Regions from separate parts of the Geothrix sp. 21YS21S-2 genome, predicted to be linked through region 1. Evidence: riboswitches for the same ligand, from Rfam matches in the RefSeq annotation. Region 1 holds a riboswitch; the other holds the start of a gene.

Region 1 (7,031 bases):
GAAGCCAAGTGAGGCCCCTCCTCGCCGCCCTCCTCCTCCTGGGGTCCGCGGCCCTGGCCCGCCCCGTGGGCACCGCCCGGGAGGCCCGGGCCATCGCCGAGCACGAGACCAGCGGCATCGCCGTCAGCGCCCGGAGGGTGCACCTGAACGGCGCCACCGGGGGGTGGGAGGTGGACCTGCGCATGCCGGGGGAGAGCCGCGGGTGGCGGTGCGTGGTGGACAGCGATACGCGCGCGGTGTTCACGAAGACGCGGATTCCCAATCCAGAGGTGCCGAGGGGGCGGAAAAAGCAGTGAAGGGATATTGACGCCCCTGAAAGGTTCTATAACCCGTCAGCAGGGTTGCGGCGAATCCGCCAAGGGGTCCCCGCTGACGATGCGGATCGGCAGGCCATCACCGGTTTGACCGGGAGATGCTGGAGCATCCCCAGGATTTCAACCCGGCTCCCATCCGCAACCCGATCCGAACGGCACGCCTCAAGGCAGGAATAAGCCAGGAGGACCTGGCTTCAGCCCATGGCATCAGCCAACCGGCACTTGCCTAGGGCCGAAAGCCCTGAAGGTGCGACCGGGAACAAAAGAGAGGCCCGGTATTCTTCTGTCCTGGGTTGCGGTGATGGGTGGGCCACCCGCCTTCAGCCCTCGGTCCTGATTTCGGTCCTTGCCAGTTCCAGGTCCGCCTCGACCATCATCTCGACCAGCGATGCGAAATCCATGGTCGGCTTCCAACCCAGAAGGTCCCGGGCCTTGGATGCGTCGCCCTCGATGTCGTCTACCTCTGAGGGCCGGAGGAAGCGAGGATCGGTATCGACGAATTCATGCCAATCCAGCCCAACCGTTGCAAAGGCCAGATCCAGAAACCCGCGGATTGAATTGGAGACCCCGGTGGCGATGACATAATCGTCAGGCTCCTCCTGCTGCAACATGCGCCACATGGCCTCAACATAATCCCCGGCGAAACCCCAGTCCCGCCTTGGCTCCAGGTTTCCAAGAGTCAAGCGATGTTCCAGGCCCAGCTTGATTCTAGCTGCCGCCCGGGTGATCTTTCGGGTCACGAAGTTCTCGCCCCGCCTGGGGCTCTCGTGATTGAAAAGGATCCCGTTGCATAGAAACAGCCCATAACTCTCCCGGTAGTTCACGACTTCGTGGTGCGCAGCTACTTTCGCGACGGCGTACGGCGAGCGCGGCTCGAACCTTGTTCCCTCGTTCTGGGGCGGTTTCGCCCTCCCGAACATCTCGCTGGAACCCGCCTGGTAGAACCGGGCAGCCTTCCCCCCATGCTTCAGGTGGAATCGGAGCGCCTCCAGGAATCTCAGGACGGCAGTTCCGTTCACCTCCATTGTGTATTCGGGCTGATCGAAGCTCACCCGCACATGGCTCTGCCCTCCGAGGTTGTAGATTTCATCCGGCTGTGCAAGATCAAGGATGTCCCGCAGGGACCCTGCGTCAGCAAGATCGCCGTAATGGAGGAAAAAATTCGGATTCGCCTTCCCACCCATGTGGAGGTGATCAATCCGGCTGGTGTTGAACGCCGAGGACCGCCGGACCATGCCGTGGACCTGATAGCCCTTCGAGAGGAGCAACTCCGCCAGGTAGCTTCCATCCTGGCCCGTGACGCCGGTGATCATCGCGGATCGTGAAGTGGGCATTCCTGCTCCTAGAGTTTGCTAGATGATAGTTGGCAAACGCTTCAATCCGGCCAAAAGAACCGCTTGGAGGGAAACCAGGGCGCCCCTCTCTCTACGCCCCAGAGTTCTTCTCCGCTCCTGGTATAATCCCTCGGCACCAAATGCCGCGAGGAGGCCTTTATGGCTTTTATGGACTGGGGCAAGGCCCAATTCATTGAAATCATCGAGTGGCTGGACGATTCAAATGACGTGCTGGCCTGGCGTTTCCCCGTGCGGAACCAGGAGATCAAGAACAACGCCCAGCTGGTGGTGCGGGAGAGCCAGGAGGCCACCTTCGTCCACGAGGGGCAGTTCGCCGACACCTTCACCCCCGGCACCCACACCCTCTCCACGAAGAACATGCCCATCCTGGCCGACCTCAAGGGCTGGAAGTACGGCTTCGAGAGCCCCTTCAAGTCGGAGGTCTACTTCACCAACACCCGGCTCTACAACGACCTGGGCTGGGGCACCTCCAACCCGATCATGATGCGGGACGCCGACTTCGGCATGCTGCGCATCCGCGCTTTCGGCATCTATTCCATCCGGGTGAAGGACTCCAAGAAGTTCCTCAAGGAGCTGGTGGGCACCAACGGCGTCTACACCAAGGACGACATCACCGAGCAGCTGCGCAAGAGCCTCATCAGCAAGTTCACCGACGCCCTGGGCGAGGCCAAGGTCCCCGCCCTGGACCTGGCAGCCCACTACGACGACCTCTCGGACCTGCTTCGCCAGAAGATGGACCCCGAATTCCAGACCATGGGCCTGGAGTGCTCCAAGCTCTTCATCGAGAACATCAGCCTCCCCGAGGAAGTCGAGGCCATGATGGACAAGCGAACCTCGGTGGGCATGATGGCCCCCGTGATGGGCGCCTACACCCAGATGCAGGTGGCCGATTCCGTGCCCCTGGCCGCACAGAACCCGGGCGGCATCGCCGGCATGGGCATGGGCCTGGGCATGGGCGTGGGCATGGGCAACATGATGGGCCAGCAGATGGGCGGCGCCATGGGCCAGATGGCCCAGGCCCCCTACCCCGCCGGCCAGGCCGCCCCGGCCCCGGCCAAGGGCATCAAGGAGGAGCTCACCGAACTCAAGGATCTCTTCGACAGCCAGCTCATCACCCAGGCCGAGTTTGATAAGCAGCGCAGCGCCATTCTTTCCAAGCACGGAATGGCCTGACCGCCCTGGAATGGCGTTGCCCCTCAAGGGATCGGCAAGGTAGGATCTAATGTCACCGAGGAGCGTTGCGAGCCGTCCCGTCCGGACGGCCTAGGCTCGGCGGCCTCCGTCCCGTCCAACGACGCTCACCCCGCGATCCCGCAAGGGCGCAGGGTGGGCATCCATCTCCATTCCACCACGTCCGGAGAACCCCCATGAGCCTTCTCGCCGTTGGAAGCGTAGCGTTCGATGACCTCGAGACCCCCTCGGGCCGCCGGGACAACATCCTGGGCGGTTCGGCCAGCCACTTCTCCCTCAGCGCGAGCCGGTTTCATCCCGTGCAGGTGGTGGCGATCGTCGGCGAGGATTTCGGTCCGGACCATTTCAAGGTTTTCGAAGGCCGCCCCATCGACCTCTCGGGCCTGATCAAGACCCCCGGCCTCAGCTTCCACTGGAAGGGGCAGTACGGCAGCGACCTCAATGAAGCCAGGACCCTGGAGACCCACCTGAACGTCTTTGCGGGCTTCAAGCCGGACCTTCCCGCGGCCTTCCGCAGCTCCCAGTACCTCTTCCTGGGCAACATCGATCCCACCCTCCAGCTGGACGTGGTCAGGCAGATGTCCCCCCGCCCCAAGTGGATCGCCCTGGACACCATGAACTTCTGGATCGACGGCGCCCGCGGGGCCCTGCTCGAGGTCCTCAAGGAGATCGACATCCTCCTCGTGAACGAGGCCGAGGCCCGCTCCCTCACGGGCGAGCGGAACCTCGTGAAGGTCTACGCAGCGATCCGCAAGCTCGGCCCGCAGATCCTCGTCGTCAAGCGCGGCGAGTACGGCATGCTCCTGTTCACCCCCGAGGGGCACTTTGCCGCTCCCGCCTTCCCCCTGGAGGAGGTCCACGATCCCACCGGAGCGGGCGACACCTTCGCAGGCGGGTTCCTCGGCTACCTCGCGGCCGCCGGGACGCTGGACCTGGCCACCATGAAGCGCGCGGCCCTGGCCGGAACGGTCATGGCCAGCTTCGCGGTGCAGGATTTCGGGACGGAGCGGGTGCAGGCTCTGGGCACCGAGGAGTACGAGAGCCGGATTGGAGCATTCAGGGAAATGATCCATATCGGTTGAGGAGGGCAGGTTCCACAGCGGACCGCAAGGTTGACGCCGACGAAGCGAGCGCCTACCTATTAGGGCGTGTTCCCTGCTGGTGCTAGGATTGGAAAATTAAAAGGTGATTTCATGCTTCGTCCCCGCTATGTAGGCGTCTTGTTCACGGCCCTCTCCCTCGTGGCCCAGGAACCGGGCCTCCCGGATCTCCAGAGCCTCCGGCAGGCTGCAACAGCGGCCCAACTGGGCGGGGCCGCAGCCACGGATGCCGTCCCACGGGGTACCGCGGCCACGGCTCGAACCCTGCAGGCACAGGAAGGCGCGCGCCAGGCTCCGTCCGAGCAGGACTCCATCCAGGCCGAGATCAAGGCCGCCAAGGCGAAAGAGCGAGGACCGAAGCGCTTCGCCGAGGACCTCTTCACGACGCGGCAGAGCTCTCCTTCCGGAACCGAGGGCGGCATCTCCGAGGACTACGTCCTGGGCGCCGGCGACCAGATCCAGATCAGCGCCTTCGGCAGTGCAAACTTCGAGCTCCCCGCCCAGGTGGACGGACGCGGCGAACTCGTGGTCCCCAAGGTGGGTTCGGTCAAGGTGGCCGGCATGAGCCTGGCCAGGGCCCGCTCCGCCGTCCAGGCGAAGGTGGCCCAGCAGTTCAGCCGGACCACGGTCGACCTCTCCGTCGTGAAGCTGCGGGAGGTGCGCGTCTTCGTCCTGGGTGAAGTCTACCGCCCCGGCGGCTACCTGGTCCCCAGCCTCAGCAGCCTTGTCAATGTGCTGAGCCTCGCGGGCGGCCCCACCGCCGCCGGCAGCTACCGCCAGATCCGGGTGATGCGCGGCGGCAAGGCCGTCCACCAGGTGGACCTCTACCCCCTGCGGGCCGAAGGCCTGGGCAACATGAATTTCGGCCTTCAGAGCGGCGACACCGTCTTCGTGCCGCTGGCCTTCAACCAGGTCACCCTGGAGGGCGCCTTCACCCGCGTGGTGGCCGCCACCGGCGACCTGCAGCCCAGGAAGGTGAAGACCCGCCTGGACAAGGAGATCGCCAAACTGAAGGAGCAGATCGCCGCGGAGGAATACCGCCTTGGCCCCAAGGGGTCCCCCAACCGCATGCATGCCGAGGCCCTGCTCGGGGAGCGGGAAGGGACCGAAGACATCGACCCGGACCGGGAACAGGACAAGGCCACCTCCAAGAACAAGGACAAGAAGCCGGACCTGGAACTGGAGCAGGAACGCTCCCAGGGTCAGGGACTGGATCAGTCTCTGGCGGCGGGCCCCATCCAGGGGCAGACAGCCTCCTACCAGGAGCCCACGCTAGCCGAACGGACCCTCATCGAGGAGCGCCTCGTCCTCCTGCGCAAGCGCCTTGACCGCATCAGCGTCCAGGCCCGTGGCGACCAGCGCACGACGAACATCCCAGAGCAGGAGGCCAAGGCCGAAAGCATCTCCATGGAGAACAGCGGACTCCCTGGCTGGCTCGCCCGTTGGAACTCCGACGGCGTGGCGCCTTCCATGCAGTTCGAGATGCTGCCTGGCGAGACGGTCGACCAGGCCCTGCGTTTCGCGGGGGGCCTCGCTCTGCAGGCCTTCGAGGACAGTCTCGTCCTGCGCCGCCTGGCCAAGGGCGGCGTCCTGGACGCCGCCGACGTCCCCCTGGCCAAGGCCGGCCAGGTCGAGCTCCGGCGGGGCGACGTCCTCTCGGCCCTCACCAGCCGCGAGCGCAGGGAAAGGCTCGTCACGGTATCCGGCTGGGCCCGGGTTCCCGGGAGCTTCTCCCGGCCCGAGGGGCTCCGGGTCGGCGACCTCCTTCGCAGGGAGTCCCAGCTTCTTCCCGACACCTACCTTCACCGGGGCGAGATCGTCCGCACCCTACCCGACCAGAGCACCAGCTACCTCGCCTTCGACGTGGCCCAGGCCCTCTCCGGCGAGCCGGCGCATAACCTCCTGCTCCAGGACCGTGACCAGATCGAGCTGTACCGGGTCTCCGACCTGCGCCTTCCCCAGACCGTCCAGGTCAGGGGCCCCGTCTCCCGTCCCGGCACCTTCCCCTTCCACGAGGGCATGCGCGCCTCGGACCTCCTTTTCCAGACCGGCGTCCTCCTGAACGAAGCCGACCGGCTCGTGGCGGAACTGGCGCATACACGCGAGGGAAAGCCCAGCGAGATCAGAAAGCTGGACCTCACGAAACTGCTCTCGAGCGAGACCTCCAGCCCGGTCGCCCTCAATGACGAGGCCGTCAACCCCCTCCTCAAGCCCCAGGACCAGATCAGCGTCTACGCGAAACCCGACTATCGCCCCCACCGGAGCGTGACCCTCCTCGGGCAGGTGGTGCGGCCCGGCGTGTACGTGCTGGATTCCCCCCGAACCGGCCTTCGGGAAGTTCTCGCCCGGGCCGGTGGCCTCACCGCCGAGGCCATGCCCCAGGGTTCCATCTTCCTTCGCCCCATGGCCACACCGAATCCCGACTCGTTCAACGTCGAGTCGCAGCGCGCCAACACCCAGGCCCCCGCCCTGAACGGCATCAACAACATCCTGGAAAGGCTCAACGAGACCAAGCGGCAGCCCACCACGGGCACCCTTCTCAAGACCCCCATCCTCCACGGACTGGGCACGGGAAGCCTGGACCGCCTTGTGGTGAACATCCCCGCCATCCTTGCCGGAAACGACAAACTGGATGTGGATCTCCAGGATGGGGACGAGATCATCATTCCCCGCAGGACGGAGACAGCTTATGTGATCGGGGAAACCGCGAGCCCCTTCATGTCCTACCACGTCGTGCCCGGCTTCAAGGTACGTGACATGGTGAAGGTTGCCGGAGGTCTCACCCGGAATGCTGATGACTCCAATATCCGCCTCCTGAAGGCCGATGGCCGGATTCTCGACCGCAGCATTCTCGGGATGGAGGTGGAACCCGGGGACGCTGTGCTTGTGCCCCAGCGGGTGCGGCGTGACACGACCTGGCAGGAGAACTTGCAGGCGATCACTCCCCTTGCCCTCATCCTGAACGCGATCAAATAAAAGGATAAAAAAACTTCTCACATAAATACAATTGAAATTATTCATTTAATTATGACCGATTCGATTTTCGTTAAAGGGGACCTCCGGGATCTCAG
Region 2 (7,031 bases), 2.5 Mb from region 1:
CACGCGCACCGCATGCTTCATCGGCGGCTACGGTCGGCGCTACGTCGGCAGCGGGTCCTTCCTGGAGACGGAGCGCGGCGTGCGCCGGTTCTCGGTGGCCGAGACCGCGCGGCTGCTGGGGTGGGAGCCTCCCCCGGCGTTCCCGGAGGAGGTGTCCGCTGAGGGGCGCTACAAGCTGCTGGGAAATGGATTGAGCATCCCGGTGGCGGCCTGGGTGGCGGGGCATCTAGCCTAGGAGCCTCCGGATCACTTCCTGCGCCACCCGCAGCCCGAACAGCGCCGGCATGTACGACACCGTCCCGATGGGCTGGCGCTTGCGGCCGGTGCCGTGGTGCTCGCCCACGTCCGCGGGTTCGTAGGGCGTCGTGTTGAGGGCGGGCTCCACGGAGTACACGCAGGGGATGCCCGAGGCCACGCCCCGCCTGCGCAGGCGCAGCCTCACGACCCGCGCCAGGGGGCAGATGAGGGTCTCGGAGATGTCCCCGACCCGCACCTGGGACGCGTCCATCCTGCCGCCGGCGCCCATGCTGGAGACCACGGGGATGCCCAGCCGGTGCACGGCCTCCAGGAGGGTGACCTTGGAGTTGAGGGAGTCGATGGCGTCCACCACCATGTCGGGGCGCGGGTCCAGGAAGCCGTCCACGGTGTCCGGGTCCAGGAATCCGGGCCGCGCGTCCACGTCGCAGTCCGGGTTGATGTCCAGGATGCGCTCCGCGGCCAGGTCCGCCTTCTTCCGGCCGAGGGTGGAGTGCAGGGCGAAGAGCTGGCGGTTGATGTTCGTGGCGTCCACCGCGCCGTAGTCGACCAGGCGGAAGTGCCCGACCCCGGCGCGGGCCAGGGCCTCCACGGCGTACGACCCCACGCCCCCCAGGCCGAAGACGGCCACCCGCGCGTCCTGGAGCCGGGCCAGGGGCTCGGCGCCCAGGAGCTGTTCGGTGCGGGCGTACCATCTCATCTCAACCATCTCCTGAAGAGGCGCGAAGCGTTTTCATGGGCGGGCACCGGGCGGGGGGAAGCGGCGGCGATCCGCGCCAGGTTGGCGGGTTCGTTGGGGCCGGTCACTCCCTCCGGGGGCAGGTCGGGGGAATCCGTCTCGAAGAGGATCCGGTCCTCACGCAGCGCCGCCAGGGAGGCGTGGGCCCGCCTCGCGCCGGGAACGGTGAGGGCGCGCCCGAAGGACAGGTGCAGGCCGAGGGCCTGGAACTCCAGGGCCACCTCGGGGGCGCCGGAGAAGGCGTGCACGAGGCCGCCCGAGGCGGGGAGGCCGGTCTCCCGGAGGATCTCCAGCAGGCGCCCCGCAGCCTTCACGCAGTGCAGGGAGACCGGGAGGTCGCGCCGGATGGCCAGGGCGAGCTGGGCGCGCAGGGCTTCCTCCTGGAGCTCCCGGGAGGGCCTGCCGTCGGAGAAGTCGAGGCCGCATTCGCCCGCGCCGGCGCCGGCGTCGAAGGCCGCCTCCAGCCGCGCCGCCCAGCCCGGGGACGCGCCGTCCACGTACCAGGGATGCAGGCCCGCCATGGGAAGGATCTCCGGCCGGCGGCCCAGCTCCAGCACCCGGTCCCAGTCGCCTTCCCGGGTGCCGCAGCAGACCATGTGCGTCACCCCGGCCTGGGCGGCCCGGCGCAGCACCGCCTCCAGCCCGGCGCCGAAGCGCTCGTCCTGGAGGTGGCAGTGCGCGTCGAAGAGCACTAGTACCGGTAGTGCTCGGGCTTGAAGGGCCCTTCCACGGGAACGTTGATGTACTTCGCCTGGGTCTCGGAGAGCTCCGTGAGCTGGGCGTTGAGCTTCTTCAGCTGGAGCCTCGCCACGTGCTCGTCGAGCTTCTTGGGCAGGGTGTAGACGCCGACCGCGTACTCGCCCTTCTTCGTCCACAGCTCGATCTGGGCCAGGGTCTGGTTGGCGAAGCTGGAGCTCATGACGTAGGAGGGGTGGCCGGTGCCGCAGCCCAGGTTCACCAGGCGGCCCTTGGCCAGCAGGATGATGCGCTTGCCGTCGGGGAAGATGACGTGGTCCACCTGGGGCTTGATCTCCTCCCAACGGTAGCCTTCCAGCGAGGCGATGTTGATCTCGCTGTCGAAGTGGCCGATGTTGCAGACGATGGCCTGGTCCTTCATCTTCGCCATGTGGGCGTGGTCGATGACGTGGTGGTTGCCGGTGGCGGTGACGAAGATGTCGGCCTTGTCGGCGGCGTAGTCCATGGTCACGACCCGGTAGCCCTCCATGGCGGCCTGCAGGGCGCAGATGGGGTCGATCTCGGTCACCCACACCTGGGCGCTCAGCGCGCGCATGGCCTGGGCGCAGCCCTTGCCGACGTCGCCGTAGCCGCAGATGAGGGCGACCTTGCCGGCGATCATGACGTCGGTGGCGCGCTTGATGCCGTCCACCAGGGACTCGCGGCAGCCGTAGAGATTGTCGAACTTGGACTTGGTCACGGAGTCGTTGACGTTGATGGCGGGGAACTTCAGCTCGCCCTTCTCGGCCATCTGGTAGAGGCGGTGGACGCCCGTGGTGGTCTCCTCGGTGACGCCCCTGATGCCGGCCAGCTGCCGGGAGTAGAAGCCGGGATCGGTGGCCAGGGTGCGGCGGATGGCGCCGTACAGCGCCCGCTCCTCCTCGTTGCCGGGGTTGTCCAGCAGGGAGGCGTCCTTCTCGGCCCGGGCGCCCAGGTGCACCAGGAGGGTGGCGTCCCCGCCGTCGTCCAGGATCATGTTGGCCGCGCCCTCCTTGAAGGCGAAGATGCGGTGCGTGAAGTCCCAGTAGTCGTCCAGGCTCTCGCCCTTGAGGGCGAAGACCGGGGTGCCGCCCTGGGCGATGGCGGCGGCGGCGTGGTCCTGGGTGGAGAAGATGTTGCAGGAGGCCCAGCGCACCTCGGCGCCCAGGGCGATCAGGGTCTCGATGAGCACCGCGGTCTGGATGGTCATGTGCAGCGAGCCCGCGATGCGCGCGCCCTTGAGGGGCTGGGCTCCCGCGTACTCCTCGCGGATGGCCATGAGGCCGGGCATCTCAGTCTCGGCGATGGCGATCTCGCGGCGGCCCCAGGGGGCCAGGGACAGGTCGGCGACCTGGAAGTCGGTGGTGGTGGCGGTCATGGGAACTCCTGGGCGGCTGCCGGGTGGGGACACCGGGCGGCGATCCCGCGCCTACCCGCGAACCCGGCTGAGGTTTCAAGGTAAGCGCCGTTGGGAGCACAGGCTTCCGAGCCTGGGACATGGAGATGCCTTGCAGCGCCTCTCGGAAGTACCCAATGATACGCAATCTCAGGTATCCTGGCAATGACATGGACGCCCCCCAGCCCGTCTTCGACACCCTGATCCGGAACGCCCTGGTGGTGGACGGGACGGGAGGCCCCCGCTTCAAGGCCGACGTGGGGCTCCTGGACGGCCGCATCCATGCCGTGGGGGACCTGGGCCCGGCCCGCGCCGCGGCGGTGCTGGACGCGCAGGGCCAGGTGCTCGCCCCGGGGTTCATCGACACCCACACGCACGACGACCGCGCCGTGTTCCGCGCGGATTCCATCCTCCCCAAGTCGAGCCAGGGGGTCACCACCGTGGTGGTGGGAAACTGCGGCATCAGCCTGGCGCCCCTTTCCCCCCTCCAGGCCCCCCCCGCCCCCCTCGACCTCCTGGGCGGTGCGGAGGACTTCACGTTCCCCACCTTCGCCGCCTACGCCCGGGCCCTCCAGGACGCCCCGCTCGCCACCAACGTGGCCGCCCTGGTGGGCCACGGAACCCTGCGCGTGCGCACCATGGAGGACTGGTCGGGGCCCGCGGACCCCGGGCAGCTGCGGGCCATGGTGCGGGACGTGGAGGAGGCCATGGAGGCCGGCGCCCGCGGCCTCAGCACCGGCCTGGCCTACCCCACGAACAGCGGCGCCGACACCGCCGAGGTGGTGGCCCTGGCCCGGGCCGCGGCGAGGCACGGCGGCCGCCTCGCCATGCACGTGCGCGACGAGTTCGACGGCGTGGCCGGCGCCACCCGCGAAGCCTTCCGCTGCGCCCGGGAATCCGGGGCCTTCCTGGTGCTCAGCCACCAGAAGGTCGCAGGCCGGGCCAACCGCGGCCGCAGCAGCGAGCTCCTGCGCCTCTACGCGGAGGAGGGCGCCGGGGTCCCCTTCGCCATCGACGCCTACCCCTACACCGCGGGCTCCACGGTGCTGGACCCGGCCTTCGCCTCCCAGTCCAGCAAGGTGCTGGTCTCCTGGTCCCTGCCCCATCCCAAGGCCGCGGGCCACACCCTGGCCCAGGTGGCCAAGGGCTGGGGCTGCACCGAGGCCCAGGCCCTGGAGCGCCTCAAGCCCGGGGGAGCCATCTACTTCCACATGGACGAGGCCGACGTGGAGCGCTTCCTGGCCTTCGACCGCTGCATGGTCGGCTCCGACGGCCTGCCCCACGACGTCCATCCCCATCCCCGCCTCTGGGGCACCTTCGCGCGCTTCCTCCGCGTGTACGTGGCCGAGCGCAACCTCTTCACCCTGGAGCAGGCCGTGCACAGGATGACGGGCCTGCCCGCGGAGGTCTTCGGCCTTGCGGGCCGGGGCCTGGTCAAGCCCGGGTGCCACGCGGACCTGGTCCTGTTCGATCCGGCCAAGGTGCGCGACATGGCCACCTACGAGCACCCCGGCCTGGCTGCGGAGGGGATCCTGGAGGTGTTCGTGAACGGCGTGCCGCGGGAAGCGGGGAAGGCGGGACAGTTCCTCTGATCCGGAATCCGGGAAGTCCTGGAAATTGGGCCCCTCGGTTCGCGGCCTTGATCTCGAAGATCGGCACCACCCCTGGAAAAGCCTATCGCCGGAAGACCCAGCGGTCGCCGGTGCTGTCCTTGGGGTCGAAAGCGTAGCCCTCCGAGTCGAAAGACTTGAGCCCTTCGGGTTCCCTGATCCGGTTCAGGATGGCGAAGCGGCACATGAGGCCCCGGGCCCGCTTGGCGTGGAAGCTCACCACCTTGCCGCCGTCCAGGAACACCGGCGTCAAGGTGCGGGCCGGGAGCGCCACGGCCCGGGAGAACTCCCCGGACGCGAGGTTCACCAGGGGGCCTCCGTCCAGGGCCGCCTTCAGGGCCCGGGTGAGCGTCCCTTCCCAGAAGGCGTAGAGGTCGGGGCCCTTGGGGTTGGGCAGGCGCGCGCCCATCTCGAGGCGGTAGGGCTGGATGAGGTCCAGGGGGCGAAGCAGGCCGTAGAGGCCCGAAAGGATGCGCAGGCGGTCCTGGGCGAAGGCGAGGTCCGCGGCGTCCATGCCGGTGGCGCCCAGCCCGTTGAAGGCCTCCCCGCTGTAGGCGAGGGCGGCCGGCCGGGCGTTGGCCGGGCTGAACGGGGGTTTCCAGGCCCGGTAGCGGCCTGCCGTCAGAGCGGCCAAGTCCTCGGACATGGCCATGAGCTTGCCCAGGGCTCCCAGATCCAGCTTTTTCAGGAGGCCCGCCAGCGTCCGGGCCTGCGGGAGGTGGACCGGGAGGGAAATGGGGACCTCCGGGACGGGCCGGTCGAAATCCAATTTCTTCGCTGAGGAAATCAAGAGAATCACGAAGACTCCGATAAGGGAGGGGTGACGATCTGCAGGACGAACGTTTCCTCCAGCCTATAAGGAGTTCCCATGAACGTGGGCCGGATCTGCATCATCGCCTTCGCCGCCATCTGCCTCCGGGCCCAGGACCTCGTCCTGGCGGTGGGCATCACGCCCGCCCAGAACATCTTCAACCGCATCCAGGGGACCTTCGAGAAGGCCACGGGCATCCACCTGGTCCTCAAGGACGCCCGCAGCCCCGAAGCCTGGCGCCTCCTGGACGCCGGGCAGGTGGAAGCCGCCTCGGGCGGCCTCACCTGGGAGGACTGGGTGGCCTCCATCAAGGCCAAGAACCTCCGGGTGCCCTCCGAGGAGGAGATCACCCGGTTCCAGATCGGCATCGACCAGATCCAGGTGGTCACCAGCCCCGACGTGCTCCTGTTGGAGCTCGGCCGGGAGGAGCTGCAGGGCATCTTCAGCGGGAAGACCACCAACTGGAAGCAGGTGGGCGGGGACGACGCCCCCATCGTCCTGCTCCTGGATCCCACCCAGATCGCCACCAACGACACCTTCCGCGGCCAGATACTCGGCGGCGCGCCCTTCGGGCCCGCCAAGTGGACCTTCCCGGCGGGCGTCACCCTGGTGCAGGCCGTCGCGGCCACGTCCCATTCCATCGGCTTCGCCCCCAAGGCCTCCCAGGAGAGCCTCAAGGTCAACAGCCCCGTCACCCCGGCCATCACCCGGCCGGTCCTCCTGGTCATCAAGGGGAAGAAGCCCAGCGCCAGCCTCCGCCGGCTCCTGGACTACCTGGAAAGCCCCGAGGGAAAGCAGCTCACGGTCCGGTGACCGGCAGCCGCGGCCCCAGGAAGGCGCCCAGCGGGGCGCCTCCCGCCAGCGCGGCCACCAGGGCGGAGCCGACCACGGGCACCGCGCCCAGGGCCCGCACGCGCTCCAGGCTCCCGGGGTCGTCCAGGCCGAAGCCCACGGCCAGCGGGCGGTCCGTGGCGCCGCGCAGGGCCTCCAGGCGCTCGGCCACCGGGCCCAGGTCGGTGCCCTGCCCCGTGCCGGTCACCCCCAGGCGCGCCACCACGTAGGCGAAGCGCTGGGCGAAGGGATGCCCGGGGCCCGGGTCGGGCCGGGAGGCCAGGAGCTGCCGGGCCCTGGCCAGGGGCGTGGTGGGGGTCAGCAGGGGCACGATGGGGTAGCCCGCGGCCCGCAGGCGCTCCTCCCACGCGGGCTCCTCGCCGAAGGGGAGGTCCACCACCAGCAGGCTCCTCACGGGGGTGGGCGCCAGGAGCCGCTCCAGGTCGTCCCCCAGCTGCAGCAGCGGATTGAAATAGGTGAACAGGACGACGTCCGGCCCCGGAAGCCCGGCCAGCGTCTCCAGAACCCGCCGCGGCGAGGTGCCGGCCTCCAGGGCGCGGTGGGCCGCGGCCTGCAGCACGGGGCCGTCGGCCACGGGGTCGGAATGGGGCAGCCCCACCTCCACGGTGCCCACCCCCAGGGCCCGGAATTCCGCGAGCAGCGCCGGAAGGCCTG

What was found. Region 1 has a riboswitch for S-adenosylhomocysteine ahead of RAH40_RS13155 (PfkB family carbohydrate kinase). Riboswitches for the same ligand answer to the same signal wherever they lie in the genome.
Region 2: linked by a shared signal. The riboswitch ahead of ahcY (adenosylhomocysteinase) and the one ahead of RAH40_RS13155 (PfkB family carbohydrate kinase) in region 1 are both predicted to bind S-adenosylhomocysteine.

What each region holds. Positions count from the first base shown of each region.
Region 1 is NZ_CP132910.1:2,986,843-2,993,873, forward strand. Features, by position in the region: gene RAH40_RS13135 (formyltransferase family protein) at 1-12, shown strand, start outside; gene RAH40_RS13140 (hypothetical protein) at 9-296, shown strand; gene gmd (GDP-mannose 4,6-dehydratase) at 635-1,648, opposite strand; gene RAH40_RS13150 (SPFH domain-containing protein) at 1,808-2,842, shown strand; S-adenosyl-L-homocysteine riboswitch at 2,894-2,976, shown strand; gene RAH40_RS13155 (PfkB family carbohydrate kinase) at 3,037-3,942, shown strand; gene RAH40_RS13160 (SLBB domain-containing protein) at 4,054-6,936, shown strand.
Region 2 is NZ_CP132910.1:244,108-251,138, reverse strand. Features, by position in the region: gene RAH40_RS01165 (DNA cytosine methyltransferase) at 1-235, shown strand, start outside; gene RAH40_RS01160 (tRNA threonylcarbamoyladenosine dehydratase) at 227-955, opposite strand; gene RAH40_RS01155 (TatD family hydrolase) at 952-1,686, opposite strand; gene ahcY (adenosylhomocysteinase) at 1,686-3,086, opposite strand; S-adenosyl-L-homocysteine riboswitch at 3,162-3,236, opposite strand; gene RAH40_RS01145 (amidohydrolase family protein) at 3,275-4,696, shown strand; gene RAH40_RS01140 (YaaA family protein) at 4,779-5,513, opposite strand; gene RAH40_RS01135 (substrate-binding domain-containing protein) at 5,583-6,338, shown strand; gene trpA (tryptophan synthase subunit alpha) at 6,325-7,031, opposite strand, start outside.